3 regions of the Arthrobacter sp. 05T420 genome follow, and region 3 is predicted to be linked to each of the others. Evidence: riboswitches for the same ligand, from Rfam matches in the RefSeq annotation. Region 3 holds a riboswitch; each other region holds the start of a gene.
What was found. Region 3 has a riboswitch for cyclic di-AMP ahead of AC1DEM_RS10275 (aggregation-promoting factor C-terminal-like domain-containing protein). Riboswitches for the same ligand answer to the same signal wherever they lie in the genome.

Region 1: it holds a riboswitch for cyclic di-AMP, as region 3 does, so the genes downstream of both, AC1DEM_RS14540 (M23 family metallopeptidase) here and AC1DEM_RS10275 (aggregation-promoting factor C-terminal-like domain-containing protein) in region 3, are expected to answer to the same signal.
Region 2: it holds a riboswitch for cyclic di-AMP, as region 3 does, so the genes downstream of both, AC1DEM_RS18085 (hypothetical protein) here and AC1DEM_RS10275 (aggregation-promoting factor C-terminal-like domain-containing protein) in region 3, are expected to answer to the same signal.

Annotation. Positions count from the first base shown of each region.
Region 1 is NZ_JBFTLG010000014.1:91,766-101,641, reverse strand. Features, by position in the region: gene AC1DEM_RS14575 (helicase-associated domain-containing protein) at 1-644, opposite strand, end outside; gene AC1DEM_RS14570 (hypothetical protein) at 655-888, opposite strand; gene AC1DEM_RS14565 (cold-shock protein) at 1,066-1,449, shown strand; gene AC1DEM_RS14560 (DUF3027 domain-containing protein) at 1,458-2,057, shown strand; gene AC1DEM_RS14555 (MFS transporter) at 2,102-3,427, shown strand; gene serC (phosphoserine transaminase) at 3,494-4,621, opposite strand; gene AC1DEM_RS14545 (iron-dependent transcriptional repressor DtxR) at 4,967-5,662, shown strand; cyclic di-AMP (ydaO/yuaA leader) riboswitch at 5,813-6,026, shown strand; gene AC1DEM_RS14540 (M23 family metallopeptidase) at 6,031-6,852, shown strand; cyclic di-AMP (ydaO/yuaA leader) riboswitch at 6,989-7,158, shown strand; gene AC1DEM_RS14535 (NlpC/P60 family protein) at 7,454-8,212, shown strand; gene AC1DEM_RS14530 (HNH endonuclease) at 8,433-8,933, shown strand; gene mobA (molybdenum cofactor guanylyltransferase) at 9,049-9,762, shown strand; gene AC1DEM_RS14520 (DUF6457 domain-containing protein) at 9,784-9,876, shown strand, end outside.
Region 2 is NZ_JBFTLG010000020.1:3,938-13,813, forward strand. Features, by position in the region: gene AC1DEM_RS18065 (glycoside hydrolase family 16 protein) at 1-257, opposite strand, end outside; gene AC1DEM_RS18070 (DNA alkylation repair protein) at 609-1,340, shown strand; gene AC1DEM_RS18075 (cation:proton antiporter) at 1,434-2,648, opposite strand; gene AC1DEM_RS18080 (hypothetical protein) at 2,645-2,923, opposite strand; cyclic di-AMP (ydaO/yuaA leader) riboswitch at 3,105-3,294, shown strand; gene AC1DEM_RS18085 (hypothetical protein) at 3,303-4,016, shown strand; gene AC1DEM_RS18090 (sensor histidine kinase) at 4,115-5,119, opposite strand; gene AC1DEM_RS18095 (response regulator transcription factor) at 5,112-5,789, opposite strand; gene AC1DEM_RS18100 (DedA family protein) at 5,795-6,538, opposite strand; gene AC1DEM_RS18105 (phosphatase PAP2 family protein) at 6,541-7,329, opposite strand; gene AC1DEM_RS18110 (serine hydrolase) at 7,999-8,709, shown strand; gene AC1DEM_RS18115 (hypothetical protein) at 8,725-9,423, opposite strand; gene AC1DEM_RS18120 (efflux RND transporter permease subunit) at 9,646-9,876, opposite strand, start outside.
Region 3 is NZ_JBFTLG010000009.1:13,698-23,573, forward strand. Features, by position in the region: gene AC1DEM_RS10240 (hypothetical protein) at 1-375, opposite strand, end outside; gene AC1DEM_RS10245 (SixA phosphatase family protein) at 515-1,042, opposite strand; gene AC1DEM_RS10250 (dodecin family protein) at 1,097-1,300, opposite strand; gene AC1DEM_RS10255 (winged helix-turn-helix domain-containing protein) at 1,670-2,533, opposite strand; gene AC1DEM_RS10260 (hypothetical protein) at 3,070-4,110, opposite strand; gene AC1DEM_RS10265 (response regulator transcription factor) at 4,352-5,092, shown strand; gene AC1DEM_RS10270 (sensor histidine kinase) at 5,114-6,760, shown strand; cyclic di-AMP (ydaO/yuaA leader) riboswitch at 6,932-7,090, shown strand; gene AC1DEM_RS10275 (aggregation-promoting factor C-terminal-like domain-containing protein) at 7,095-7,898, shown strand; gene AC1DEM_RS10280 (helix-turn-helix domain-containing protein) at 8,127-8,432, shown strand; gene AC1DEM_RS10285 (hypothetical protein) at 9,069-9,608, shown strand.

The DNA.
Region 1 (9,876 bases), on a different contig from region 3:
AAGGCGCCCGTCCGATCCGGCGCGGTGGTCAGGATTTGCTGCAGCGATTCCGGTGTTGCCGTCCAGTGCTGCAGGGACAGGGCCGCCTCCATCGGCGTCGTAGCGGGGGAGATGGACGCCCCGCCGCGGTGCAGTTCCCCCACCAGCTGCACCACGCGCTGCGCAAATGCCGGCTGGAGCCGCACGAGTTCGGTGTAGCTGCGCCCCAGCCCCGCAGGGTAGATGCCGATCACATCCTTGAGGCTGCCCACCGGAAGGTAGTGGCGCTGCCTGGCGGCGGCGGGAGCGGCACCGTGCGGCGGGTCGGCGCGGTGGACCAGGGCCAGTTCCTGCAGGGAATGGAGCAGGCGGTCGATGGCGGCAGCGGAGGAGCCGCAAATCAGTTTCTTCAGCATCGCCGCGGAGGCGCTGTGCCCGGTATCGGAGTTGGTGCACAGGTGCAGGGTTTCCAGGACCTGCATCTGCGGGCGGTTGAGCCGCTCGAGCGCCCGCTGGACGCTGACTCGTCCGCTGGCGCGGGCTGCGAGGGCGGCGAAGTCCGGGACGCCGGGAGAAATCAGGTCCGGCCGCGCGGAAAACAGGGCCCGCAACGATTCGTCGCTTCGTGCCTGAAGTTCCTTGCTCAGCGCGCGGATGAGGGACATCGCTCCAACGTTACCTTTCGCCGGGCCTGCGCGGGCGGCGCCGTGCTGCCACCGCGTCCACAACGAGGGCCAGCATGAGCAGGAATGCCACCGGGAGCCCGTAGAGGGCAGCCGAGGTAATCCAGGCAGGCGCCACGACATTGTTCGACGCCATGGCCATGACAGCGCCGACGGCAGCGAGGGACAGCACAGCAAGCGTGGCCGCGATGATCATCAGAGGCCGCCGGGATCGCATGAGTGTCATGTGGGCAACGCTAACAGTCCAGCATCGCCCGCGCCTCAAGCCGCTATATTGAACCAGGCAGGATAACCTTGGAGATACAGACCAACACGGTCCGGGCAGTCATACCCTGAACCCGCGTATCCATGCGGATGCGGTGACCGCCGGCCGTGTCCCCGCAGAACGAAGAAGGTTGATTACGTGCCTACCGGCAAGGTCAAGTGGTATGACAAGGAAAAAGGCTTCGGATTCCTCGCGGGCGAGGACGGCCAGGAAGTCTTCCTGCCCAAGTCCGCGCTGCCCGAGGGCATCACGGAACTCAAGGCCGGAACGCGCGTTGAATTTGGTGTAGCCGACGGCCGCAAGGGCGCCCAGGCGCTCGGCCTGCGCGTGCTGGACAAGACGCCGTCCATCGCCAAGGCAAAGCGGCCCAGTGCCAGGGACCTTGCCCCGCTGGTGCAGGACCTCGTCAGCGTGCTGGACAACCTGTCCGGAACCTTGTCCGCGGGCAAGTACCCGGAAGGCAACAAGGGCAAGGCGATCGCAGCGGCCCTCCGCAAGGTTGCCGACGAGCTGGATGTATAAGGCTCTTGATGACTCAGGAACCTGATCAGTTGCCGGCGTCGGATGCCGGATCCGCCCTGCCCGCCGATTCCAAGGGAACCGGCTCAAAGCAGGGAAACCGCCCCCGCGCCGGCGTGCCCGTCTGGCGCACCGGCAAGCCTGACGCCTTCCTGGCCGCCGCCGTCGACGTCGCCCGCACTGCGGTGGAAGGCATTGCCCCCGCAGAGCAGGTCGGCGAGCACCTCGGTGCCCGCAGCGAAGGCGACCGCCTGGTGACCCACCTCTTCGAATCCAGGCTGCCCGGGTATCTGGGCTGGCAGTGGTACGCCGTGCTGACCCGCAACTCGCGGTCCAAGGTGGTCACGGTGGACGAACTCGGCCTCCTGCCGTCCGAAGACTCCATCCTGGCGCCGGCCTGGATTCCGTGGGCTGAGCGGGTCCGCCCGGAAGACGCGCAAGATGACGAGGCCGCCGACGAGGCGTCCGGCTCAGAAACGCCGTCGCAGGCATCCGACACCGGCGCCGACCCGCAGAACGATGCGGTGACCGACGAGCCCGACGACGACGAGACCGAAGGCGCGGAAACCGACGACGACGAGCGGGAACGCTCCGCGGACGAGGCCGACTAGCGGTTGACAGCGTCTAGGAGCGTGTCTGGGGAGGGCTGGGGCTGATGTCCACGTTCAAGTCCCTGCACATCCTGAACTATCGCATCTGGTTCCTCGGTGCGCTCATCTCCAACATCGGCACCTGGATGCAGCGCACTGCCCAGGACTGGCTGGTGTTCGCCCACCTGACGGCGCACGATGCCGGCGCGGTGGGGATCACCATGGCACTGCAGCTGGGTCCGCAGCTCTTCCTGGCGCCCGTAGCCGGACTTCTCGCCGATCGCTTCAACCGTAAGCGGCTCCTGGTGCTGACCCAATCTGCCATGGCGCTGCTGAGCGCCGGACTGGGCGTCCTGGTGGTCTCGGGCGCCGCCCAACTCTGGCACGTCTACGCTTTCGCCCTCATGCTCGGGGTGGTCTCCGCCCTGGACGCTCCCGTGCGGCAGACCTTCGTTTCGGAACTGGTCCGGGACGACTACCTCCCCAACGCCGTGGCACTGAACAGCGCTTCCTTTAACGTCGCCCGGATGATCGGCCCGGCAGTCGCCGGCGTGCTCACTGCCGTCGTGGGGCCCGGCTGGGTCTTCCTCATCAACACGCTGACCTTCGTCGCCATGTTGCTGAGCCTGGCGAAAATCCCTGCCGCGTCGCTGCGGCAGCTGCCTCGGGCACGGGCGGGCAAGGGCAGGATCCGGGAGGGCCTGCGCTACGTCCGGTTCCGCCCGGACCTCATCGTGGTGCTCGTGGCGATCTTCATCGTGGGAACCCTGGGGCTGAATTTCGCCCTGTTTATCGCGGCCATGGTGGGTACGGAATTCGGCCTCGACGCCGGGGCCTTCGGCCTGATGAATTCCATCATGGCCATCGGTTCGGTCGCCGGCGCGCTGTTGTCCGCCGGCCGCGGCAAGCCACGGATGCGGTTCATCTTCGGGGCGGCGGGGGCTTTCGGCGTGACCTCGGGCATCGCCGCAATGGCCCCAAACTACTTCTGGTACGGCGTCGCACTGGTGCCCGTGGGGCTGTTCGCGATCACCATGATGACGAGCGCCAACGCGTACGTCCAGACCACCACGGACCCCGCGATGCGGGGCCGGGTGATGGCGCTCTATATGGCAATATTCATGGGCGGAACCCCCATTGGGGCGCCGCTGGTCGGCTGGGTGGCAAACACCGCCGGCCCCCGCTGGTCCATGGCGGTTGCGGCGGGATCCGGTCTGCTGGCGGCCCTGATCGGGCTGGTGTGGATCATCCGGGCCAAGCACCTGCGGATCCACTTCAACCGCCGAGCACACGGGCTGCGGTACCTTCGCGTCGAAAGCGGGACCGGCGCCGCCAGCCCGGGTTCCCGGCAGGCCGGGCCGCAGGGTGGGCCGCCGGCCGGACGTGCCTGAAAACGACGGCGGCGCCGCCACAGCCTACGTTTTGATAGGCCGTGAGGACGCCGCCGGACGCGGAGGCTACTTCTTCAGTTCCGCCACGACGAAATCGATGCACTCGAGCAGCGCCGAGACATCGTCCGGCTCGATCGCCACAAAGGTGGCGATGCGCAGTTGGTTGCGGCCCAGCTTGCGGTACGGCTCGGTGTCGACGACGCCGTTTGCGCGCAGCACCTTGGCGATGGCCGAGGCATCGATCGATTCGTCGAAGTCGATCGTGGCGATCACGTTGGACCGGTCCTCGGCCTTGGCCACGAACGGCGTGGCGTAGCCGGACGCCTCGGCCCAGCGGTAGATGCGGCCGGCGGAATCCGCGGTGCGGCCGGCTGCGAAGTCCAGGCCGCCGTTGGCGTTGAGCCACTGCACCTGGGCATCCAGGGTCACCAGGGTGGCCAGCGCCGGGGTGTTGTAGGTCTGGTTCAGCCGGGAGTTGTCGATCGCCGTCTGGAGGTCCAGGAAGTCGGGGATCCAGCGGCTGCCTGCCTTGATCCGGGCCGCCCGCTCAAGCGCCGCGGGGGAGAATAGGCCAAGCCACAGGCCGCCGTCGGACGCGAAGTTCTTCTGCGGCGCAAAGTAGTACACATCGGACTCCGCCACGTCCACGTCCAGCCCTCCCGCGGCCGATGTCGCGTCGACCAGCACCAGCGAGCCCTCGTCAGCGCCCGCCACGCGCTGGACGGGGGCCGCCACGCCGGTTGAGGTTTCGTTCTGCGGCCACGCATAGACGTCGACGCCGGCCTCCGCCCGGGGGGAGGGGCGGGTGCCGGGTTCGGCCTTGATGATGGAGGACTCTGCGAGGAATGGCGCCTTGTTGGTGGCGGAGGCAAATTTTGAGCCGAACTCACCAAAGGACAGGTGCTGCGCCCTGTTCTCCACGAGTCCGAAGCTGGCAATGTCCCAGAACGCGGTGGATCCGCCCACGCCGAGCACCACTTCGTACCCTTCGGGCGCGCGGAAGAATTCGCTGAGGCCGCTGCGTACCGAGCCGACCAGGTTCTTTACCGGTGCCTGGCGGTGCGAAGTCCCCAGCAGCTTCGCCGATGCGGCGAGGGCGTCCAGCTGTTCCGGTCGGACCTTGGACGGACCGGCGCCGAACCGTCCGTCCTTGGGCAGGAGGTTGGCGGGGATCGTGATGCTGGTGTTGCTCACAGTGGCTCCAATATTCGGCTGGTTCGTGGCGTGGCTGAGAGGTGGCCTGGCAGGGATGGCTACAACGGACACCCCTTTTCATTCTTCCTGTTTTATTCTGCCTGACAGCCCACTGCGATTCGGAAATAGCCCTGTCATAGTCCTGTCATTGAGACGCCCGGAAACGGCCGGACTGCGGCACCGGGAGGGCAGCCCCGGTCCGAACGAAATATTATCCGGAGTAATTCAAAATAGGCTAGGCTGGCATGCGAACGTACGCGGTTCTCGCCAGGGCGCATCCTGCATGCAGCCCGCACGCGGTACGGTGGGAATGACGCTAGGACTGCGCTCGAGGAGCTGAGCTGAATGACGGATCTGATCGATACCACGGAGATGTATCTTCGGACCATTCTGGAACTTGAAGAAGAAAACATCGTTGCCCTCCGCGCCCGCATCGCAGAACGGCTTCGCCACTCCGGCCCCACTGTTTCCCAGACCATCGGCCGCATGGAACGTGACGGGCTTGTGGTTGTTTCGGGCGACCGGCATCTTGAACTGACCGAAACAGGGCGGAAACGCGCAATCGGCGTCATGCGCAAGCACCGCCTTGCGGAGCGCCTGCTCGCGGACGTGATCGGACTCGACTGGGCCTACGTCCATGAGGAAGCGTGCCGCTGGGAGCATGTCATGAGCGAACGCGTCGAGCGCAGAATCTTCGAGATGCTCGACCACCCGACCGTTTCGCCCTACGGAAACCCCATTCCGGGGCTTGCGGATCTTGGTGGTGTGCCCAATGGTGCTCCCACGGATAGGGCCGTGAACCTGCTGGAGGCCATGGCCGGCTACGGTGCTGGTTCGCGGATCACGGTCAACCGGCTCGCGGAACCGATCCAGGTGGAGCCGGAGCTTCTTACCCAGCTCGACGAGGGTGGAATCCGCCCCGGTGCCCTTCTCTCGCTGGAGCGGGTGGGGGAGTACATCTCGGTCCGCGTCCCCGATATCGAGGGCGCACTGGAGCTGCCGCCCGAGGTTGCCGCGCACGTCTTCGTAACTGTGGCCTGACCAGCAATAACTCGTCGGTCATGGGACGACCCATGAGTTCTGCACAATTGCGATTACGGATTTATTACCGGGCGGCTTAATCGCCTATAGTTAGTGGCCAGTACCGATACCAAAGCGTTACCTGATCCGAAGCCGAGCCCTGCCAGCGGATCAGTCGCGGAACCATCTCCTGGCAGGGGCGGGGGAACCACTTTCGGCTGCTACTTCAGCAGCCTTGGGGTGAAGTCCGTCAGCGGCAAGCAGCTTCCACCGAAGGATCCCCTGGGATGCCCCTGTGCCTGGCTGCTTGCAACGGCGGACCGGGTCTTTGATCTCTCTGACCCGAATCCGACAGCTAACTTCGCAGGCTCTCCAGAGAGGAACCGTTCTTGACCACCCAGACCGCCAGGGGCCGTCGCCGCGCGACCGGTCCCGCTCCGGAGCCGCGTCCCGTCGTCGAGCATATGGCCGAACGCCCGCGCGACGCGCACCGCGATGAACGGCGTCGCCGGCGCAGTCCGTTCCGCCAGGTAACGGAGTTTGCCTCGGCCAGCGGGGTCGGCCAGAAGGCCGGTATTGCCCTGGCCGCAACCGGTCTGGTTCTTACGGTGACGGTCCCCGTCACGAGCCCGGTGATGGCCTCCAACACCGCCGGATCCGGCGCTCTGTCCGCTGCCGTGCAGCCCGATGTCACGGCCGCCGCGGCCGCAAAGGTCGACTTCAGCCGGACCGCCGTCACCACCAAGGGCGATCCGGATGGGAAGCTAAAGCAGCTGCTCAGCGCCCAGTCTGTGGGCAGTATCACTCGCGCGGCTTCGGCAGGCACCCTTGGCGCGCCGCTGGATCATCTGGTCACGGCTTCGCCCTTCGGCTACCGTGTCAGCCCGATCACCGGGGGCGCGGGGGAGTTCCACCGCGGCCAGGATTTCGCTGCCCAGTGCGGCACGGCGGTCCATGCGGCTGCCAGCGGCACTGTGACGTTCAACGGATGGCATCCCTTCGGCGGTGGAAACCGGGTGGTCATTGACCACGGCAACGGCCTGGAGACCACGTACAACCACCTGTCCTCGGCCTCGGTCAAGGTCGGCCAGAAGGTGTCGCGCGGTGACGTCATCGCGATGAGCGGGACCACCGGCGCCTCCACGGGCTGCCACCTCCACTTTGAAGTGATGGTCAACGGCGAAGTCGTTGACCCCCTCGGCTGGCTCTAAATAGACGATGGGCCGCTCTCAAGTGCTTGTGACACGCCGTGATCTGAATGTGACATTGGGCCCGGACTCCTGTAGGGTTTGAAGCACGCCAACTTTTCCGAAGTTGGCGCTCTTGAGTGGATTGCCTAGCTCTGCCACCGCTCAAGGTCCGTTCGCATTACATCGTCTGGCAGGGGCGGGGGAACCAATTTTGGCCTTCGAAAGAAGGCCTTGGGGTTAAGTCGCAAAGCTTCCCAGGAAGCAGCGCGGCCGGGTGACTCCCATCCGAATCCGACAGCTCACCTCGTAGGCATTGGGAGAGGCTACTTTCGTGTCTTCACGCCACAATTCTGCGCGCATGCGCACCGGCGAGGTTCTTTCGAGCCCGCTGGAATCCACATCACGTGCCGCCCTTGTCGGCGCCCGGATTGGATCACGTTCCGCAGGCTCAATCTCTACCGAGTCCGGACCGCATGCAGTTTCCGCTTTTGGCGCGTCTTCGCAGTACACCCTTCGCTAAGTAACCCATTTCGGGGCGATCCGGCGTACCCCCAAGATGCCGGAGCGTCCTCAAACCGTGCCCGAAAGCGCGCGGTCCAAGGATCACGAAAGAGAGAACTTAATGACTACTCGTGCAACCGTTGCACGGCACCGCGCCGAGGTCACCAAGACCAACTCGCTGGCTGTTATTGCCAAGGCTGTCGGCGACAACGCCGGCGGCATGGGCCGTCAGGCCGCGGTCATCGCCGCAGCCTCCGGTCTGGTTCTGACCAGCGGAATCGCAGCCAACGCTGCTGAGACCAATGTTCAGCGCGAATCCACCTCCGCTTCGGCCCTGGAAGTCCAGTCCGCTGCTCCGGCCACCATCTCGGCCGCGTCCACCATCGCGATCTCCTACGAGAAGCCCGCTGTGACCACGTCGCCGGCTCCGGTCGTCGAGGCTCCCAAGCCCGTCGTGAAGGTCCAGGACTCCACTGCCACCCGCGCCGGTGGCACCGCGCTGGGCGTCAGCGGCGGCGTCGCTGCCCAGGCTCCCGCCGGCATCGGAAGCGGCGCCGGCGCGACCATCGCTGCCGCTGCCTACGCACAGCTCGGCGTGGCGCAGGACTGCACCGCCCTCGCCACCAACGCCCTGGCCGCGGCCGGCATCCACTACCACGGCTGGCCGGCAGGCTACCTGTCCCTCGGCCGCACCGTCAGCGCTGCCGAGGCACGCCCGGGCGACCTCGCCTACTACCAGAACGGCGGCGTGGGCATGGCTCACATCGCGGTTTACGTCGGCAACGGCATGGCAGTCCACGGCGGCTGGAACGGCGGCACCACCGCGCTGTACAGCGTAAACGTCGGCTCCGGCCCGGTCTTCATCCGCGTCGGCGGCTAAGTAAGACCCGCAGCACCTTCGAAAGACCCCCGCCTGTTGGCGGGGGTCTTTTGCGTTGCCGTGCAGTGAACTTTCCGCGCTGAGGACATCACCGACGAAAAAATATTCGGTGATCCGGCACCCGAGTGTTTACTCTTGTGTAATCGATCCATAGCCCGACCATGCAGAGGGCAGCCGGCCCTCGTGCCGCTGGCGGGTGCGGCCGTGAAGAGGTATGCGGATGCGCACTCTCGTTCTGAATGCTGGATATGAACCCCTGGCGGTCATCACCTTCCGCCGGGCGCTCGTCCTTGTCCTCACCGGAAAGGCCAGCGTGGTGGCCGAAGGGGACGACCCCGTTGTCGGACCCCAGGACATTCTGGGCCGCCCGTCCGTGATCCTGCTCAACCGCTACATCCGGCCGAGATACAACACCATGACAACGGTGAGCCGTCGCGGTGTGCTCCGACGCGATGCCCACCGCTGCGCCTACTGCGGCAAGGCTGCCCACACCATCGACCACGTCCAGCCAAAATCCCGGGGCGGGGCCGATTCCTGGGAGAACCTGGTGGCGGCGTGCCTGCGGTGCAACAACGCCAAGAGCGACCACACGCCAGCGGAGATGGGCTGGAAGCTTGGGTTTGTTCCGGGCCCACCCAAGGGCGCCATCTGGCAGATCAAAGAACTCGAGAAGCCGACGCCGGCCTGGGATCCGTTCCTGCTGCCTGAATCAGCTGCCTGAACAGTTGTTCCCTGACCCAGCTCCCTGAACTGTGTTGCCCGTACTGCCGCCTGAACGTCTGAGGGGCCCGCCACGCCTCATTCGCCGGCAGCGGCCGCCGCGCTAGGCTGAACCGGTGGAATTCGATGCCATCATTCTCGCCGGGGGGCGGTCCTCCCGCCTGGGCGGCGTGCCCAAATCCGGGCTGATCTACGACGGCGCAACCCTCCTTGAGCGGTCACTGCGCGCCGCGGGCGCTGCGGGACGCATCGTCGTCGTCGGGCCCGACCCCGGCGACCTGCCCGAAGGCGTGCTGACCTGCAGGGAAGACCCGCCCTTCGCGGGGCCCGCCGCGGCCATCGCCGCGGGCCTGGCCGCGCTGGCCGCCCACCAGGCCGGCGGGGACCAAGCAGCCGCACCGTCACCGTTCACCCTGGTTCTTGCCTGTGACATGCCGCGCTCGGCCGAGGCGGTCCGCGCCCTGGCCGCAGCACTGGGCGAACCGCTGGCCGCCTCTGCCGCAGTCGCGCCGGAACGGGCGCCGGAACGGGCGCCAGAACGGGAAGGCAGCGACGGGGTCATGGCCGTCTCGACCGACGGCCGGAAGCAACCACTCGCAGGGTTTTATGGCACGGCCGTGCTACAACGTTGCGTCGCGGACGCCGCGGGCAGGAGCGGCCTGGAAAACGCGTCCGTCTTCGCCCTTCTTGCTAGGCTGGACGTGCGGGAAGTTCGCGTTCCCCCCGGTTCCACAGATGATGTTGACACCTGGGATGACGCGTCCGCATTGGGGGTATCCGGGAGGATTCCAGACCACGGTCCGGGCCCCGGTCTGGAACTCCGCAGCTGAACTCGACCATGGAGGCAAACGGTGAAGAGCCAGGATGAAACGCTTGAAGACTGGTGCCGTGCCCTGCTCCAGGCCCTGGAGCTGGAAGGCGTTGAGATTGACGTGAACGAGGTT
Region 2 (9,876 bases), on a different contig from region 3:
GCAGCGGCGGTGCCGCCGACGGGTTTGGGTGCAGTGGGCTTCGCCGTCTTAGCCGCTGCGGCCGCTGCTGACGTGGAAGCCGCGGCAGGGCGCAGGGCCTGGGTGGCCGCTGCTGACGTGGAAGCCGCGGCAGGCCGCGGGGCCTGGGTGGCGCCGGAGGGTGCTGCCGCGCCGTCCGTGGGAGCGACGCTGCAACCGGTCAGGGTCAGTGCGCCCAAGCTCAACGCAATCGCTATTTTGTGGAACTGCGGTGTCATGAAGCGTGGTGGCTTCGACTCTGCGTGATTGAACTGTGCGTGATTGAACTGTGCGTGTTTGGACGGTGTTTTCTGGAACAACGGACCCCTCCGGGCTTTGTGGCGGGCGCTCACTACCGTCGCTGCCAGGGCGGCGAGTACGGGAAGCAACATCGGGCCCCTGCTGCCAGAGCATGGGCGAGCAGGCGCCGAACGGCGCAACCGGGCCCTGAGAAGGGGCGGTCCGGGGCCCTGCATTCGGGCCAGGCCTTCGCGGCCGGTGGCCTACGTTACCGGAACGTTACCTTGACCCGCAAACCTTCCGGGAAGGGTTCACGGCATTTTCCGGCGCCCAGGCGAAAGAATGGACGGGTGAGTGATGCTGGCAAATTCATCGACCTCTCGCTGCAGCGGGAAAGTTCCTGGCGCCGTGCGGACGGGCTGGCTTCGCGGCTGGAGATGGAGCCAGGAGGCAACGGCCTCCGGTTCTACGGCACGTCCATGGGTGCCGTGCGCGGGACCGTCCGGGACGCCGGCCGCCGCTATCCCGGGCTGTCACACGATGAAATCACTGCGCTGAGTTCCGAACTGTGGGGCTCGAAACCGGGGACAATGCCGGTTTTCGAGCGCAGGCAGGCCGCGGTGATCCTGCTACAGGCCAATGTGAAGCTGCTGACCAACTCCGACCTCACCCGGCTGGAGGGCTTCATCCGGGAGGCGCACGTGCGGGAGCTCGTGGATCCGCTCGCCGTCGACGTTGTCGGCCCGTTGGTGGGCGGGCTTGACCTTTTGGCCAGGGTGCGGGCTGACAGCGTGCTGGACCGGTGGATGCGCGAGCCCGATGCCTGGCTGCGCCGGGCCGCGCTGCTTTCGCCGCTGCAGGCTCTGCGCGCAGGTACGGGGGACTGGGACAGATTTGTCCGCCACGCCAATGCTGTGCTGGGCGAGCCTCAAGGGCCGTTCGACTCCCACGCCGACCTCCACGCCGACGCCGACCTCCACGCCGAGGGCGACGGCGCTGTGGTCCGGGATGCGGTTTCCCGCGTCCTGGCCGAGATGGCTAAGACAAGGCCGGAGCTGCAATTCACCGCCGCTGGAGAGTGACGACTCGAGTGCTGGCGCCAGCCCGGCCCGGCCCGGCCCGGCCCGGACCGTGTTCTGACTTGCGGACCTTCGGGCTTCCCGTCGTCCGGACTTTCAGACTTTCGGATCTCCCGGACCGCCGGGATCACCCGGTCCGACGGCGCTGCCGGCATCGCCGGATCTGCCGCCGGCATTTGCGGGCAGCGCGAATGTCCTCGCCGCCCGCGAGCCGGCGACGGCGCTCGCGGCTATGGTGACCAGCGCGCCGACCAGCAGGGCCGCAGCCTCGCCCGGGAGCAGGACCTGCAGCTGAGTGCCGATGCTCGCCGCCGCCACCGGCACGCCCAGTTGGGCCGCCGACAACACCCCGAGTGGCAACGGAAGCCCCAGGAACGCCAGGCCGGCGTGCGTCAGCAGGGTCCCGGCTCCGAGGGCCAGTCCGAGGGCAATCATCTCCGGATGCCCGGCAAGGTCTTTGAGTGTCAGTGACGCGCCCAGCCACACGAAGAACACCGGGCCAAGGAAGCCGTCACTGAGGGCGAACAGTTGCCGGGCCAGGCGCCTCGGTTCGCCGACGGCGGCCACCACCAGGCCGAATGAAAACCCTGCCAACATCACGGACACATTGCTCCACGTCGCGACTGCGGCCAAGGCGAAGAGGACGGCCAGTTGGCTCCTCAGCTCCAGGGCAAACTTGCGGCTTTCCGAGAGTCGGTGCATGCGCCCGTTGATTCCCCTGCGATCGAGCCAGCGCAGGACGAAGTAGAGCACCACCGCGCAGCCGGTCACTGCGAGCACGCCCAGTGCCGCGCGGCCTGCGTGGGGCGGGTCCACGAGGAGCGGCAACGCCACAATGCAGGCTAAGTCGGCGATGGCCACCTGCGCGGTCATGGCGATGACATGGGGTCCGCCGAGGCGCAGGGAATCGATGATCGGAAGGACCAAGGCGGCCGACGAGGACGCCAGCAGCACTGCGTAGAGGGGAGCATGTCCAGTTCCGAAGAGCAGGCCGATGCCGGTGGCGACCGCCACCGCTGCCGCTGCGGCCGCAATGGCCCGGCGGGAGCCATGGCCAAGGGCGGAGCGGATCTGCGGATCCCTCACGGGAACATGGGTTCCGGCCACAAACATCATCAGCGCGAATCCGATGTTGGCCAGCAGGGTAAACGTCGGGTCTGTGGGGTCCACGAGGGCCAGGCCTGAACGTCCGATCGCGATGCCGGCCAGCAGTTCGCCCAGCACCACCGGCAGCCGCCAGCGCACCGGCAGAGCCAGCAGGGGGCCAGCGAGGGCGACGACGGCAATCAGCGCCAGGGACAGGAATGTCACGGCTCGCCGCTGCTCTCCTGCGCCGGGCCTGACCGCCGCTCCACCACCGCGTAGGCCTTGCCGTCCAGGAAGGACCAGTCGTTGACAACCATGTACCCGAGCGCATCCACCCGATCATTGAGGACGTGCTCGTCGAAGCCGCCGTCGCGCGGTTCCGCGTCCCACGTCGTCACGCGGACGTCCTGGCCGTCCAGGATCAGCAGCTCGGTGTTGACGTCGAAATCTTCCTGGGGCTGAGTGCTCAGCTGGCAGATGGCGACACAGTGGCTGTTCATTTCGGGCCTCCGCTCAGGCGTGGTGCTGGTGGCATCATCCTACGTTCGGATGCGGCGCCGCCCCATGGGCAATTGCGGGACCGTACTGTGGCCGCCGTTACCTGAATGTGACATTTACATCCGGTTCGGGTTACGGTGGATAGGCGCCTGTTGTCTCCGATACGGGCGCTCCCCAGCCGATTGCCTAACTCTGCCGCGGCCCGGGGATAACTCGCATCAACTACCGGCAGAGACGGGGAAACCACATTTGGCCTGCTGATGACGCAGGTCTTGGGGTGAAGCCGCACAGTGCCCGCAGTGACGGGCCCGGGAGTGCGGCCGGGTGACTCCCATCCGAATCCGACAGCTCACCTCGCAGGCACTGGGAGAGGCTACACTCATGTCTTCAATCAATACTTTTGCGCGCCATGCCGCCGTCTTCGCCGCCGCATCCGGCCTGGTCCTCACCAGCGGAATGGCAGCCAACGCAGCTGCAGCACCTGCGCAGCGCGACTCCGCTCCGGCGTCCAAAGTGGACGTCAACGCGCTGGTCAGTGCGCCCGTCAACGCTGATTCAAGCGTCAAAATCAGCTTTGACCGCCCGGCGGTAGCTACCGTCGCAGCACCGGTGATCGAAAAGCCCGTTGCCGTGGCGACGGCTCCCGCCGCAGCCCCCGCCGCAGCCCACGCCGTTGCCCCTGCTGCAGCGCCTGCAGCAGCACCGGCCGCAGCACCCAAGGCAACCATCAAGGTGCAGTCCGCTCCGGCCGCAGGGCATGCCGCGGCGCCGGCTGCCGGCGGACGCAACGCCATCATGCTCTCGGCCGCCTACAGCCAGGTGGGCATCACCCAGGACTGCACCGCCATGGTGGAAAAGGCCCTTGGCGCCGCGGGCAAGCCCGTCGGTGACATCGGTCCCCGGGCCTTCCTTGGCCTCGGAACCGTCGTTTCGACCCCGAAGCCCGGCGACATGGTGGTCCAGTCCGGTCACGTTGGCATCTACGCCGGCAACGGCCAGGTGGTCAGTGGCGGGATGAACGGGAAGAACCAGACGATGGTCCACCCGCTGTCCTGGCTGACCGCGACCGGCGGCGTGACCTTCGTCCGCGCCTAAGCCGCACGGCCCCTTCCAGGGCTATACAGTCCGGAAAGACCGGCGATCGATTCCCTTGGGGGCAAATCGATCGCCGGTCTTTTCTGTGCATATGGTTCTCAGGGATTCACGCGCCCGGCCAACGGAAGCGTCAATTTCATGACCGTGCCCTCGGCACCCGTCGCGGCCACCTCGACGGTCCCCCCGGCAGCGACGGCGATCTCCCGGACCAAGGCCAGGCCGATCCCAAAGCTCCGCTGTCCCTGTGAACCGTCAGTGCTGGCGGTCCGCACGAAGCGGTCAAAGATTCGGGCCTGATCGACGCCGGTGATGCCGGTCCCGGTGTCCGCCACCGTGATGACGGCGCGGCTCTGCTCGATCGACGTCGTGATGGACACGCGGCCGCCCTCAGGGGTGTGGGCAAGGGCGTTGTCCGCCAGGGCCAGTACGGCACGGCGCAGTGCATTCTTCTCGATCCGGGCCAGCGGCCGGGCATCGGCCACGAAATCCAGGCGCACTCTGCGCTGGTCCGCGACCTGCTGGAGGCTCCCTGCGACGCTGGCGGCGGCGTCGGCAAGGTCGGCAGGCGGTGCGGAGCGGTCCGGGGCTTCCGTGGTTGCTGCGAGGAGGAGTTCGTTGACAATCCCGGTCAGCGTTGCTGCGTCCTCTCGGATCCTGGCAAGGTCTTGGCCTTGCCTGGAGCCGGGCACGGTGTTGCGCTGGGCAAGCTGGATCCTGGTGTCCAGGATGGTTAAGGGTGTGCGCAATTCGTGGCTCGCATCCTGGACGAAGCGCCGTTGCCTGGCCAGGGCATCACCGAGGGGGCGGATGGCGCTGCGCGCGCTGAGCCACCCGACGATGCCGGCCAGCAAGATTCCCGCCACCCCGGCGATGACCATGGCTTCGAGCACATCTTTGGAATCCAAGTATGCGTAGGCCATCCCGGCCGCCGCAGAGCCTGGCACTTCGGGATGGGCCAGTTGATTCAGGAGGTAAAGCGCCGTGGCGGCGAGCAGCCCGATGACCATGACCGCGCACGCGCCGCTGATCCGCAACGCGACCTTGAGCGAGGCCTTGCGCAGGATGGAGTAGTCCGGATTTCCGCCGGTTCCGCCGTTACTCATCAGCCTCGCCGATCTGGTAGCCGAGGCCGTGCACCGTGCGGATGACGGCCTTGGAGATCTTCCGGCGCAGGTGGTGAACATACGTATCGATCACGCCGGGCTGATCCGAGGCGTGGAAGTACGCCGTGAGGAGTTCGTCCCGGGTGAAGACGCGGTCCGGTTCTGCGGCCAGGGCTGCGAGTAGTTGGCCTTCTTTCGCCGTCAGCGACACCGTCTGCCCGTAGACGGAGCGGACTGTGCGCTGCGTCGGATCCAGTTCCCAGTTCCCGATCATCACCCGTGCCGGGGCCGGAGAAGTGAAGGTGCGCGTCAGTGCGCGCAGGCGTGCTGCCAGTTCGCCGGCGTCGAACGGCTTGGTCACGTAATCGTTGGCGCCGGCGTCCAGGCCCCTGACCTTTTCGTCGGCATCGCCCAGCGCGGTCAGGATCAGGATGGGAGTGACAATGCCCTTCGACCGCAGCGCCGCGATCAGGGCGATGCCGTCCATTACCGGCAGCCCGCGGTCGATCACCATGACGTCCCATGTCCCGGTGAGCCCGTGGTGGAGGCCATCACGGCCGTTGGTGACCAGCTGGATCCGGTAATCCGGGTCCAGGAGCTCGGCGATGAGCGGTCCCAGGACGGCGTCGTCCTCGACGAGCAGCAGGGACGGGCGGTCAGCGATAGTCATGTCAGCTATTCTTTCGCGGCCATTTCCTCAGTCCGCAGTCCATCCTCGGATTCCTGCGCCGTGTCGCCGGCGGCTGTGCCCGTGGTGACGTCGGAGACCCGACTGTTGCGGCGGCGCTTGAGTAACTGCACGGCCGCCGGCAAGACGGAGACCAGAACCATGGCCACCGCAATGACGTCGATATTCTTGGCGATGATCTCAAAATGTCCCAACCAGGTGCCAAGCAACGTCACGGAGCTGGCCCAAGCCACCGCGCCGATGACGTTCCAGAGGGTGAAGTACTTGTACTCGTAGCGCGCAATCCCAGCGGTGAGAGGCGCGAACGTCCTGACCATGGGGACGAAGCGGGCCAGCACGATTGCCGCCCCGCCGTGGCGGCGGAAGAAGTCCTCTGTGGTGGTCAGGTGCGCTGTCTTCAGGATCCTGGCGTCATCCTTGAACCACCGCCTGCCAAATTTCCGTCCCAGCAAGTAGCCGACCTGGTCACCGGCGACGGCGGCCGCGGTGACGACGCCGATCAGCACTGGCAGCGTCAGTTGTAGCTGCTGGTGCAGAAGGCCTGCGGTGAACAACAGCGAGTCACCGGGGAGGAAGGGAAAGAGCACGCCCGATTCGATGAAGACCATGAGTGCGATGACGCCCAAAGCGGCCGGACCCAGCCCGGCGAGCAGGCTTGCCGGGTCCAGCAGTGACGGTGTACCGGCGGCGTCGGCGGCCGGTAATAAGGAATAGACGTCCAAGGCGTGCATTCTCATTTCCTCTCAGGGTCAGGGGAGGGGATGGCAGACGGGCCACGGAGCCGCTCCGCCACCCTGGGTATGACAACGTTCCAGAGTCCCGTCAGCAGGACCACTGCGGCGCTCGCGGCCAGGAATGAAGCTGCGACATCGGTGGGGTAGTGGACGCCGATATACAACCGCGACCAGGCGACGACCAGTGCCATCGCCGCCGCCCCCACGGCGGTGACCTTGGCCCAGCGGGTTCCACGGGCCAGGAAGTACAGTGCGAAACCGACCGCCACCGCACAGGCCACATGGCCGCTCGGGAAACTGTCGGAGCCGTTTTCCGGAGCCAGGGGATCGAAGAGCAGGGCGGGGTTGGGCCGCTGGCGGGCAATGATGATCTTGAAGATTTCGCTGGCCACCCAACCGGAAGTTGCCACCAGGCCAAAAGCTACCGCCTTGAGGAGGCCGCCGCGGAACAGCCAGATGTAGAGGGCAGCGGCTCCAATCAGCGCGAGACCTGCCACCGGGCCAAAGATCACATTCAGGGCCATCGCGACGGCGGTCAGGGCGGCGAGGTGATGGTGGCTGAGGTCCTGGTCCACGCCGAGCTCGGTGGCGCTGAAGCCCGGGGTCAGCTGCGCGGCCAGGCCCAGTGCGACGACGGCGGCGGAGAGCAGGACACCCAGCAACAACCAGTGGCGGATCTGGGGGAGGGACCACAGGCGCGGCCCCGCGGCAGGACGGCCGGCGTCGGGACGGCCGCTGTCGGGACGGCGCTGCGCCATATCGCGGCTTGGTGCTGCATCGCGATTCACTGCTTCGCGTCTAACAGGGACGGGTCCAGTCATGGGTTCCTCCGGCTCGGGGCAAGGGGCGCCCGGTGAGGCACCACCTCCCACTCTCCCGCCCGGCGATTAAGAAACGCTTAAGAAGCGCAGCGGAATGTCGGCGAGATCCGCCCCGGCGTTGCGTCGCTGACTGGGGCGGAATAGGGGGCCCTGCCCTTGCGCGGGCAGCCGCCAGCGGGAAGAATGCTGGGAGTCCATGGCCCCACCGCGGTCAGTTACTTTCGGGGGAAGAACAAATGCCTGCGAACCATTTCAAGCAAATGCCCGGGGCCGGTCTGGATGTCTGAGCCCACGCCGCGCCACTACCGCTACGGCGCGCACCGGGCTGGAGGCGGATCCCACTCCGGCGCGCGGCCCCTCACCAGGCGTGCGGGATGGATCCGGCCGCAGCATCTGACCGCGGGCGCCGTCGCACTCGCCCTTGTAACCGCCGGTGGCGTCTACGCAGGCGTCCAGGCAGGGTTACCGGATCCGCCGGCCGCTGCTGCAACCGCTGTCGCCACCTCGACTGGGACCGCGGTCGCGCCCGCGCCAGTTACCGTCGCCAGCCGCACAGCTCCGGGAGCTGTGCCGCCGGCCACCGCCGCCGCCAGCCGGACAGCTCCCGCATCTGCCCCGACAGCTAAAGCCCCCGCCGTGCCCGCTGCCCCGGTCCGGGCCATCGGCCCCGGACTGGACGGCCAGATCAACGACATTATCGAGGACAACAGCGCTTACGCGGTGGGGGTGTCGCTGATCGATCTTTCGGACGGTGTGGTCCACGGCTACGGAGTCCAAGGCAATTTTGTGGCCGCCAGTACGGCCAAGATCCTTGCCGCGTCGGCGTATTACCACCTCGTGGAGACCGGCCGCGCCTCGCTGACTGCCCGGATGGGGGCCTCGACGGCCGGGGCCCAGATCCGCCAGATGGTCCAGCAAAGCAACAACGACTCGTGGGCGCTGATCCTCTCGGCGGTCGGCTATGGGCGCATTGCCGACTACGCCGCCTCGATCGGGATCACCTATGACTGCACGGTGAACCTGCTGGCCCCGGCAGAAATGGCCCGGACCCTCCAGCTGCTCTACACGGGACGGTTGCTCAATGCCGGCCACACCGCCCAGCTGCTGTCCTACATGCAGAACACCAATTTCGAGACGCTGATCCCTCCTGCGGTTCCACCGGGCGTCGGGGTCTTCCATAAGTACGGGCTGCTGTCCGGATACCTGCACGATGCCAGCATCCTGGTCAAGGACGGCCGGGCCTTCGTGTTCGTTGTGTACACCCGTGGCCTGAACTATTCGGACACGGGTCCCCGGACCCGGATCATTCAACAGCTCACCCGGACCGTGACCGCCGCCCTGTTCTGAGAGTACCGGTGGTTTTCAGGACCCGGCGCAGGACCTTTCGGTGGCCCTTTCGGTGGTGCCGTAGACGTCAGGGCTGACTTTATAGCCGTGGCGGTCCTGCGCCAACGCGCGCTTGTTGACGGCGGCCAAGGCGGCCGCATCCAGCGTCGTGGTGGAGTGGAGGTCCAGGAATTCCTGGCTGTCCCCACCGGAGGCCGTTACTTTGAAACTCCCCTCTCCGGCGCGGTAGTACTTCTGCTGATGGCCGGACGACGCCCCCTCGAGGGGGTTGAACTCGTCGACCTTCAGAATTTTGGCTTTCATGCTGACCACCTGGCCGCAGTCCAGGAAATCAATCGATGGTGCTGACCCCTCTGTATAGGGACCAAATTTTCTCGTGGGGTGCGCCGGCATGGCAATGCCGGCCCGCGCATTGTCTACTCCGGCGATGAACGTGCTGGGGGCGCCGGCAAATTTTCCGGATTCAAGCTCCTCCGGGTACTCGCCCAATAGCCAGACCGTCCCCTTCCTGGTCTGGGCAAAGAAGGCCAGTTCGGATTCTTCGAGGACGCCGTCGGAGTAGTCACGGTCCCACAGGACAACCGTGCGAACTCCATCCACCACCTTTGTCAGGTCCGTCACGATTGACACCACACGGTGCGTGTGGACCTCCGGCGGACTCGTGGTGAGGTCGGTGACCCTGCCAATGAAGTCGGATCGGGTTCCCGGATTCATGGGAAGCCAGATGTTATCAACCTTCGGCTCGTCCGGGAAAAAACCCGCCCTTAAGTCAGGGAGCGTGCCTGGGCCGCAGTCGGTCGCGGCGCCGGTGCTGGACTGGGCGGCCCCGACTGTGAAGAGTGACAGCGGCAACGCCAGAAGGCAACTGACTATGGCCATGCTTTTGCGGAGCATCGGATTTCCTTTGAGGCGTTACGGCGCTGTCTCTGTCCGCGGTCAGGCCGTGACCGGCCCGGCGGCAGCCTGTTCCCGCTCGCGTGTCTTCCTGGATTTGGCGAACCGGAGGTAGAGCGAGGGCACGATAAACAGATTGAGCAGGGTGGAGGTGATCAGGCCGCCCAGAATCACGACGGCCATGGGGTGTTCGATTTCGTGGCCGGGGATGTTGCCCATGACAACCAGGGGCACCAGGGCCAGCCCGGTGGCCAGAGTGGTCATGAGAATCGG
Region 3 (9,876 bases):
TGCGCGGGTCGGCATTTCCTTGGCTTCGGCTTCGCGTTCGGACGTCACCACGTCGGGGTCCACTTCGTCGGCTTTGCGCAGTTGCTCCTGCGCGCCGGAACGAACGCTTTCTGCCTCTTCTTTGCGCGTGCGGGCTTCCTCCCGCAGGCGCTCGGCTTCGAGGTTGGCCTCCTGCGCGTCGGCCTCGGCACGCACCGCTTTGGCATCACGTTCCCGCGCAGCGAATTCGTCGGCCTTGGCCTGTTCACGCATTTCGGCGGCGCGGTTCCGGTCCGCCGCCACTTTGCGCTTGCGGCTGACCATGACTGCGACTGCCACGATCGCGAGCACCACGACGATGCCGACGATAATTCCTATGAGCTGCCCTGAATCCACGGTGATCCGCCTTTTCTCTTAGGTTGCTTACCTGCCCCATAAACCACTGGAAAAACCACATCAGCAAACAGCAACAGTAAACCGCAGAACTGGGCCGGTAGCTATGGTCTCGGCAACCGATGTCCGGGCGGACCTGCGGCTATTTGGCGCGGGGAACCTTGAAGTGGGTCAGCTTGGCGTCTTGCCCGTCCAGCTCGGACCAGGACTTTTCCGTTTCCAGGACGGTCAGGGCGCTGGTGGGAAAGCGCGTTGCAGCATCCATATAGGCGTCGTGATCGGAATCGCGTGACGCGAGATGCATGGCGAGGTCCTGCACCCCGGGCATGTGCGAAATCACCATGAGCGTGGTCACGGTGTCCGGGACGTGGTTGATCACCGCCAACATGCGCAAGGCGGACGCGGCATACAGGCCATCCTCGAGCTTGGGCGTCGGCGCTTTGTCCCCCAGAGCGTGGCACACCCAGGTGCAGGTCTGGCGGGTCCGCAGCGCGCTGGAGCAGAGGATGAAATCAGGGACCACGCCGTGCTTCAGCAGCCACTTCCCGGCGACGGGCGCATCTTTGTGGCCGCGCTCTTCGAGCGGCCTTTCGTGGTCGGCAACACCGCCGGGCCAGTCGGATTTGGCATGCCGCATGATCACCAGCCGTTTGATGTGATGCGCGCTCATGCCCCAATCCTAGTGCGGAGGCTCTTCCCAGACGCCCATGCCACCAGCGGCCGCTCAGTCTTCAAGGACAAAGGTCACTTCCAGCACGACGTGCCAGGCAACGACGGCGCCGTCGCTGATTTCAACCTTCTGTTCCTTTACCCACGCCCCCGTGACATTGCGCAGGGTCTTGTTGGCCCGGTCGACGCCCTCCTTGATGGCGGCATCGAACGAGGTCTTGGAGTTCGCGCTCAGGGTAGTAATCCGTGCAACAGACATGTCTTCCTCCCAATTGTCGGCTCAACGCTCCGAGACTACGCCGGCCCCAAGAACCGCAACAGAGCCCAACAGCGACCCCACAATCCGGCCTCGCCGCCTCAGCTATGGAGGTTCCTACAAGACACCCCAGCCGCGGAGGCACATGCCCGTCAGCCACCCACACAAAGCGACCAATGCGCAGGCGGCCGAACGTGACTGCCCGGCGGAAGCGCGGATGGCGGCGCTTTGCGTAGTGCCGCATCGCCGACTGAGGAACGAAGGAGGTGTCTAAGGCACGGCAAAGTGCCGCTAGGCGCGCGTAAACCGAGCGCAGGAAACGCAAAAGCGCCCGCCCTACAAGAGGAACGGACGCTTTGCGTGGGCTAAAAGCTAGATCGAGTATTCCGGAGCGGCCCAGACCACTACTTCGGGGTGCTCGTAGAACCGGTAGCCCTGGCCGCGCACGGTGCGCACGGTGTTGGCGAGGCGGCCGAGCTTGGAACGCAGACGGCGGATGTGGACGTCGATGGTCCGCTCGTTCGGGACCTCTTCGGCGTTCCGCCACAGGCCTTCGAGGAGCTCGTCGCGGCCCACGGTCCGGGTGCCGTTCTCCACGAGGTAGTTCAGGAGCTCGAACTCCTTGAATGTCAGGTTCAGTGATTCGCCGTCGAGGTGCACCTCACGGCGTGCGAGGTCGATCAGCACTCCGGAAGGCCGCGGATCCTGCGGCTGCTGCAGGCGTGCGGTCTCGGTGCGCTGGCGGGCCCCTGCTGTGGGGTCACCGAAAGTCGAGCGGACGACGTCGAGCGCGGAACCCGGGGCGCTGGCCGGCGCGACGGCGACGGCGGCGTAGCTTTCGGCGCCGGCAACGAGCGACTGTGCGTAGGCCCGGATTTCCTGGGCAAGCTTGGCGATGGACGTGCCGGCCGCAGCTGCGGTTTCCTCGTCGATCCCCATGTACAGCACGAAACCGCGAGCCACGTTGTCGCTGGGGGCCGGACGGACCGGGCTGCCGACACCGGGTGCAATCACGGGCGTGGGCGCCGTGGCGGGGGCAGCCGGAACGGCGCGGAGCTGGCCGTAAGAGTCAGGGTTGTAGCCCTGCGCTGCATAACCGGGGGCGGGGAAGCTGCCGGCGGAGCCGGCCGGTGCGAACGCGGAGCGGCCGCCAAAGCCCTGGCGGATACCGGAGGCCTGGCCAGCCTTGCTGGCGTTACGGACGGAGATGTGGACGTATCCGGATGCAACTGACATGGAATGCTTACCTCAATGTGAAATGGCCGTCATCGCGGCTCGAATGCTTCTTTCCCCGCAATGAAATTGGGGAGGGGCGCCCGACTCTGGGCTAGGGGCGAATGCCTAGAAACTCTCAGGGGTGTAAAAGTTAGGCGTGCATTCGACAACAGCGCATCTCGGTACCAGCGGGTGTGCTGATCCAGGAAGCTGCAGGTGCTGTTGAGTTCTTGTTCACAATTGAAGTGTGCAACGTAACAATGCGAACGTGCAAGTAACAAAGGACTCCAGGTTCCACATAGTGAGATAGATCGGTGAATTGTCGCGCAAGTCACAATTCTCAGTCGGCGAAAAAATAACAAGTGTTTTGCCGACCGAATGGTCAGGAAGTGGTATTCACCGAATATTATTCGGACCTTCCTGCTATTCGACTGAAATCATTCACGGCATGGCAAACAGGCAAAACCCGGCCCGTCCGCCGTTTCCTGCGAGGCCGTCCACGGAGTGGGCAGGCGCCACTGCGGCCTGGCCGGCGGCAACGGCGGCTGCGGTGGGGGTCAGTTGGACTGCCCGGTGGCGGTCGCCGCCACAACCATGACCGACGACGCCGTGTACCCGGACCCGTCCTTGGCCGCCACGATCCGCACGGTCCCGCCTGCGACGATGTCCGCCACGCTCAGCTGGGTGCCCGAGCCGCCGGCCTGCTGGCGCCTCTGTTGCAGATTACTCACCACCACGTCGGCGCCCAAAGCGTAGCTGCGCGTGAACCCGTCACTGCTCTTGACCGTGACGGAGGACGAGCTAATCTCGCTCACGGTGCCGACCTGCTCGGCCATGGTGGTGTACTCGGATCCTTGCAGCACCACGTATTCGGCATGCACTGCGGCGGAAAGGCCGCCGCCCATCCCGCCGGCAGCAAAGTCGCCGGGACCGCTCCGGCCCGACATGCCGCCTCCGGTGAAACCGCCCTGTGCAGAACCGGGTATGCCCGGGGCAACTCCCTGGCCGCCCACCCCGCCGCCGGCCGCCCCACCGGCGGCCGTGCCGGCAGCGCCATTGGCTGCCGCTGAACTTGAGGTCAGGGCGTAGACCCCCACCCCGGCGCCGACTGCCAGGACGGCTGCAGCCCCGGCGACGGCGAGCCCCCGCGTGAGGGTCCACGGCTTTGCCGCCGAGCCGGTCCTGACGGCGCCTCCCGGCGCGCCCCAACCTGTCGCGGCCGCCGTGGCTTGCGACTCCTGCCGGGGCATGCCCCAAGTGGTCGCCGGGGCCGGCACTGTCGAAACCGGGGGCGCGCCCCAACCGGAGGCAGCCCCGGCTGCCGGCTGCCCGGCGTCGTGCTGCCCAGCGTCATTGTGCCCGGCGTCAGGGTGTCCCGATTCATGGTGCCCTGCGCTGTATTGCTCGGCTTCAGGGTGCCCTGCGCTGTACTGCCCGGCTTCAGGGTGCCCTGCGCTGTACTGTCCTGCGCTGTAGGGCACAGCCGCCTGGGGCGTGGTCACGGGCGCCGGCGCCGCTGCTGCCGCTACGTTGGGGGCCGATTCGGGGGCGGGCTTGGGGGCTGGAACGGAACCGGCTCCGGGATGCTGACCGCTCATGGTGTTTCTCCTTAGGGTGCGGATCGGTGTTCACCCCAGACTGCTGAGCGATCCTGTGCCACGGCTGTGCGGGCCGACAGCCGCGCCTGTGACGTTCGGGCAGGACGGGAAAACCGGATTGCGCGTAGCCGCTGCACCTTCTACAGCCCCCGAAGCGCATCCAGCTCGCTAGGCTGGGATTCACAGGTGCCGCACAGGGTCCCCAAAGCCCCGCCTAACCGGCAGATCGGAGAGTTGTCCCATGGCCACTTCGCACTCCATGACTAACAACCTGCCCCAGCTGACGCATCCAAACGGCTCCCCCATCCGTGCGCTGGTGGTAGACGACGAGCCCAGCCTCTCCGAGCTCATGAGCATGGGCCTGCGAATGGCCGGCTGGTCCGTGGCTGTCGCGGAAGACGGGCCCGGAGCCGTCCGGCTTGCCAAGGAGTTCCGCCCCGACGTGCTGGTGCTGGACGTGATGCTCCCCGGGTTCGATGGCGTCGAACTGCTCAGCAGGATCCGCGCGTTCGCGCCGGAGGTTCCGGCGCTGTTCCTCACGGCCAAGGATGCCGTCCAAGACCGCATTACCGGCCTCGCGGCCGGCGGCGATGACTACGTCACCAAGCCGTTCAGCATGGAAGAGGTGCTGCTGCGCCTGCACCGGCTGGTCCAGCGCTCAGGCGTGGCCGCGATGGACACCGCCGAACTCGTGGTGGGGGACCTTGTGCTCAATGTCGACACCCGCGAAGTCACCAGGGCCGGCGAGGAGCTGCATCTGACCGCCACGCAGTTCGAGCTGCTGCGCTACCTCATGGAAAACCCCAAACGGGTCATCAGCAAGGCCCAGATCCTGGACCGCGTCTGGGACTACGACTTCGGCGGCCAGGCGAACATCGTGGAACTCTACATTTCTTACCTCCGCAAGAAGGTGGACGTCAACCATGCGCCCATGATCCACACGGTGCGCGGCGCCGGCTACGTCCTGAAGCCGGCGGACTGATCCGTGCCCACGCTTTCCGGCATGACCCGCGTCCCCGGACGCGACTGGCGCAACCCGTCCACGTGGCATTTGCGCACCCGCCTGGTCCTCGTCGCCATGGCGCTGCTTGTGGCCATCTGCGGCGCCGTGGGGCTGTTCAGCTATGCCTCCATGGACCTGTTCCTCACCCGACAGCTCGATGACCAGCTCAGCAATGCCTCCCGCCGCTCGAACGACTTCGGCCGTCCCGTGTCCGGCAACCCGTCCGGCCGCCCCGACCCCCTCGAAGCCAGGGGGCAGGGCGTCGGGACGCTGAACGCCCGCATCGAGGACGGTGAGGTCAGTAGAGCCGGCTTCCTGGCCGGGGACGCCACTCGCAAGAGCCTCTCCCCCGACGACAACGCGGCCCTCCTGGCGCTCACCCCGAACGGTGTGCCCGTGGACCGGACCCTCTCGGCCGGCGCGTACCGGCTCACCGCCGTGCGGGCACCCTATGGCGACGTGATTGTCACCGGACTTCCGCTGGCAGAAAAGGACAGCACCCTGACCTCGTTGGTCTGGACCATGGTGGTGGTCTCCGCCGGCGGACTCGTGCTGATCGGTCTTGCCGGTACGGCCCTGATCCGGCGGACCATGAAGCCGCTGGAACAGCTCTCCGAAGTGGCCACCAATGTCTCCCGCCTCCCGCTGGACGCTGGCGAGGTGGCGCTCGGAGTGCGCGTCCCGGCGTCTGCGGCCCATCGCGGAACAGAGGTGGGCAGCGTGGGCTACGCGCTGAACAAGATGCTGGACAACGTCTCCAACGCTCTCGAGGCGCGGCAGGAGAGCGAGATGAAGGTGCGGCAGTTCGTCGCCGACGCCTCGCACGAACTCCGCACCCCGCTGACAGCCATCCGCGGTTACACGGAGCTGATGCGGATGACCGAGCATTTCACCCCCGACGGCGAGAGATCCCTCGCCCGAGTGCAAAGCCAGTCCGAGCGGATGACCACCCTGGTGGAGGACCTGCTGTTGCTGGCGCGCCTGGACGAGGGACAGCCGCTCAAGATCTCCGACGTCGATCTCACGCAGCTGGCCATCGAGACGGTGAGCGACGAGAAAGTCATGGCCCCGGACCGCATCTGGCAGCTGGAACTTCCGGCGGAGCCCGTGGTGGTGCGCGGTGACGCGTCCCAGCTGCATCAGGTCCTCGCCAACCTCCTGTCCAATGCACGCAAACACACGGCTCCCGGCACCAAGGTGGTCACGGGTGTCATGCGTTCGGCTGACGGAAGCGCCGTGGTCACCGTGACGGACAACGGCAACGGCATCGCCCCGGAATTCGTTGGGCGGGTCTTCGCCCGCTTCGCACGGGCCGACGCCGCGCGGACCAATCCCGCAGCCAGCGCCGCAGCTAACCCTGTGGCCGCGACGGCGGGGGCCCGGTCCGGGGCCGCCGCAGGCTCGGTTTCCGGCACGGTTTCTGGTGCCGTTTCTGGTGCTGTTTCTGGTGCCGCTGGCGTTCCGGCCACCGGAAGCCGCCGTCCGGGCACGGCGACTTCCGCGCCGACCTCCGAGGGAACGAGCGGGTTGGGTTTGTCCATTGTCCAGTCGATCGTGGAGGCCCACGGAGGGACCGTCGAAGTCACGTCCCGGCCGGGCCGCACGGAGTTCGCCGTGCGGCTGCCCGCGGCGCCGCCGTCGGTGTAGCCAACCACGCGAACCGCAGTTCGGTCGCCGCCGGGGTTCCGGCGCAAGCCGACACCCCGCCACTGTGACTCCTGTTACCAAAATGTGACTTAAGCGCCGGGGTCCTGTAGCGTCTTAGGAGTGCGCTGCCATTGGTGCCGCATATCCGGATGGACGCCAAACTCTGCCGCTTCCCGGATTCCGCTAGACCAGGCAGAGGCGGGGGACCCAGAGTTCCCGGGCATTCTGCATTTCATGCGCCCTCGGGGTGAAGCCGACACGTGATGTTCCGTGCGGCCGGATGACCTCATCCGAACCCGACAGCTAACTTCGCCGGCGTTGAGAGGCCATCATCATGACTGAATTCCAGGTACAGCCGCGCCCTGACGGCGATTCCCATTCCAGCTCCACCAAGTCGCGCCACCGCGCCGAACCGGCCACGCAGGCATCCGCCCTGTCCAGGCTGGCCACAGGACTCGGCATCACAGGCCGCCGCGCCGCCGTCATCACCGCCGCCTGCGCCATGCTGGTGGGGGGCGGCGCCGCCGCCCAGGCGGCAGAGCCGGGCGCCCACACGGCAAAGGTTGGGAGCCAAACGGCCACGAGCGCCGACCCGCTGGCCAAGCTCAACTTCGAACGAGTCGAGGTCGCTGCGCCCACGGCGACAGTAGACAACAGCGTGGCAGCCAAGGCCCCGGCGGCTAAGCCCGCCAAAGCCCCCGCAGCGGCTCCCGCCAAGGCCCCGGCTCCTGCGGCCGCTCCCGCCAAGGCGCCCGCACCCGCCAAGGCCCCGGCTCCTGCGGCCGCTCCCGCCAAGGCCCCCGCACCCGCCAAGGCCCCGGTCGCCATCGACGACCCCGCCGGCGCCCAGGCCTACGCCGCGGCCCAGCTGGGCAGCTATGGCTGGGCACCTAACGAGATGCAGTGCCTGCAGAAGCTCTGGACCAAGGAATCGGACTGGAAGACGACTGCCACCAACGCCAGCAGCGGCGCCTACGGCGTGGTCCAGTCCCTGCCCGCCTCGAAGATGGCGAGCGCCGGCGCCGACTACAGGACCAACTACCGAACCCAGATCAACTGGGGCCTGAATTACGTCAAGGAACGCTACGGCTCCCCCTGCGGCGCCCTGAACTTCCACTACGCGCACAACTGGTACTAAACCGGCAGTAGCGGCCCACCAAAGGAGGCCCCGGATCCACAGGCGGGTTCTAGCGGTCGTTGCAACACCCAGACATTTGGGAGTTGCAACGACCGTGGTTCGTTAAAGCGGGGATTCATCCCGGCCCGTGCGGTATGGGCAGGATCAGAAGAAGGCGTTTTTCGAGGTGTTTGACCGTTTGGGGAGCACGACGGCGGCCGCTAGGGATCTCGGTTTCAATGCCGCGACATGTGCCGGCTGGGTCCGCCTGGCGGGGCTGAGGAGCCGCGGGAATGGGAACTGATCCGGGACCTGTCCGCGGCCGGTTCTTCCATGAGCGCGATCGCGCAGGCGATGGGACGGGCGCCCTCGACCAGCAGCCGGGAACTGGGCCGCAACAGCGATCCCCGTTTCGGTTACCTGCCCCACGGCGCACAGCGGCAAGCCGCTGCCCGCCGGGCACGTCCCAAAACGGCCAAACTGGTGGCCGACCCGGCGCTGCGGGAGTCCCTCCTGCCCAGATGCGGAATCGATGCAATGCTGAGAAATCCCTGAGCCAACGGCTGCCGTGCGTCGCGGCGATTGGTAGGTGCTGAAGGAGCTTCGAGAGACGTGGAAGTCCCCGCCAGCCACCGTGCCGAGGAGGGCGACACCGAGGTTTCAGGCGGCCGGGACCGGACGCCGGCGGGATTGCACGAGGGACACGAGATGTCCGGCCGCACGCCGGTTGAGGGGAGCGTGCGGCCGGAGCCTGTGGATCGACGGCCGAGGCGGGGTCGGCCTCTCGGGACCTTCTACAAATGTCCCGCCTCGCGCTGAGAAAAGGCTGAGAGCTGCCTCTCGCAGCGAAGGGCCGGAGAACTGCCTGCAAAAGCTCATGTCCGTGAGCTCAGGGAACTCGCGGCTGCCGGAGATGGCCTGGTCCCCTAACCCGGTCACTCACCGGGACACTTTGTGGAGCTCCGCCGCCGCTGAAACTGCCGGGCAATGCCGGGCGGCGTCGTAGCTGTTGGCCCGGTGGCTGGGCTCAGGTGCAGATGCCCTTGACTTCACTCGCAGGGAGTTGGGCGGATCGCCCGGAACGGGGTGGCCGAGTCGGGCCGGCAGGGTCTCCCTGCCGGAAGTACAGCCCAAAGCACTTTTCTCCCGCCTTCCGAGCGCCGCAGGACCGACGTGCCCCATGATGGAGGCATGCGAAGGGCAACCGGCTGGCTGACGGCAGCCGTCATCATCACGCTCATCTTCGGAAGCTCCTATGCCGCGTTCCAGCAGCTCGGCCGCCGCGCAGCCAATGCCGCGCCAGCAGCCGCCGCAGCTGCAAAGGCCCAGCTGATCGGTCCGGAGACGCTGATGGCGCCGCGGCTGGAACTGACGCCAGACAGCGGGGTGTTCGTCATCGTGTACGGGTCGGATAACAAACCGGAGTCGGGGACTGTCACCCTTCATGGCTCACTTCCTGACCTTCCCGCCGGCGTCCTCCAGACGGCCCGGGACTCCGGCTCTGACGCAGTGACGTGGCAGCCGGAACCGGGCCTGCGGATGGCGGTCGTCGCCCGGCCGGCGGCGGGCAAGGTCATCGTCGCCGGCCAGTCGCTGGCCCCCTACGAGGATCGGGATCGGATCGTTCTGACCGTATTGGCGGCCGGTTGGCTGGGCAGCCTCGGCGTCCTCGCCGCAGGGTACGCCTCGACCGGGTTTTTCCAGCGGCGCCGTCCACTCCCGCTGTCATGATCAGACGGTGAGCAACGCTCGCAGTCGTGGCCAGCATTGCCCGCGGCCATCCTTCCGGCGTCACCGGTGGCGTCACCCGGTACTGCTGGTGGACATCACCCAGGCAAGACTGCGTTAGGAGCCGGGCGTGGTTCCCCGAGCCAGCACGGGCTGGGATGGGCAGGGAGGCCTGGCGGCCGCCAAAACGATCAACCCACTGCAGCGCCTCCTCTGCGTCCCGGTCTCCGTGCTGGGCATCGCCAGTCCCGGCCGAAGGCGGAGGAAGAGA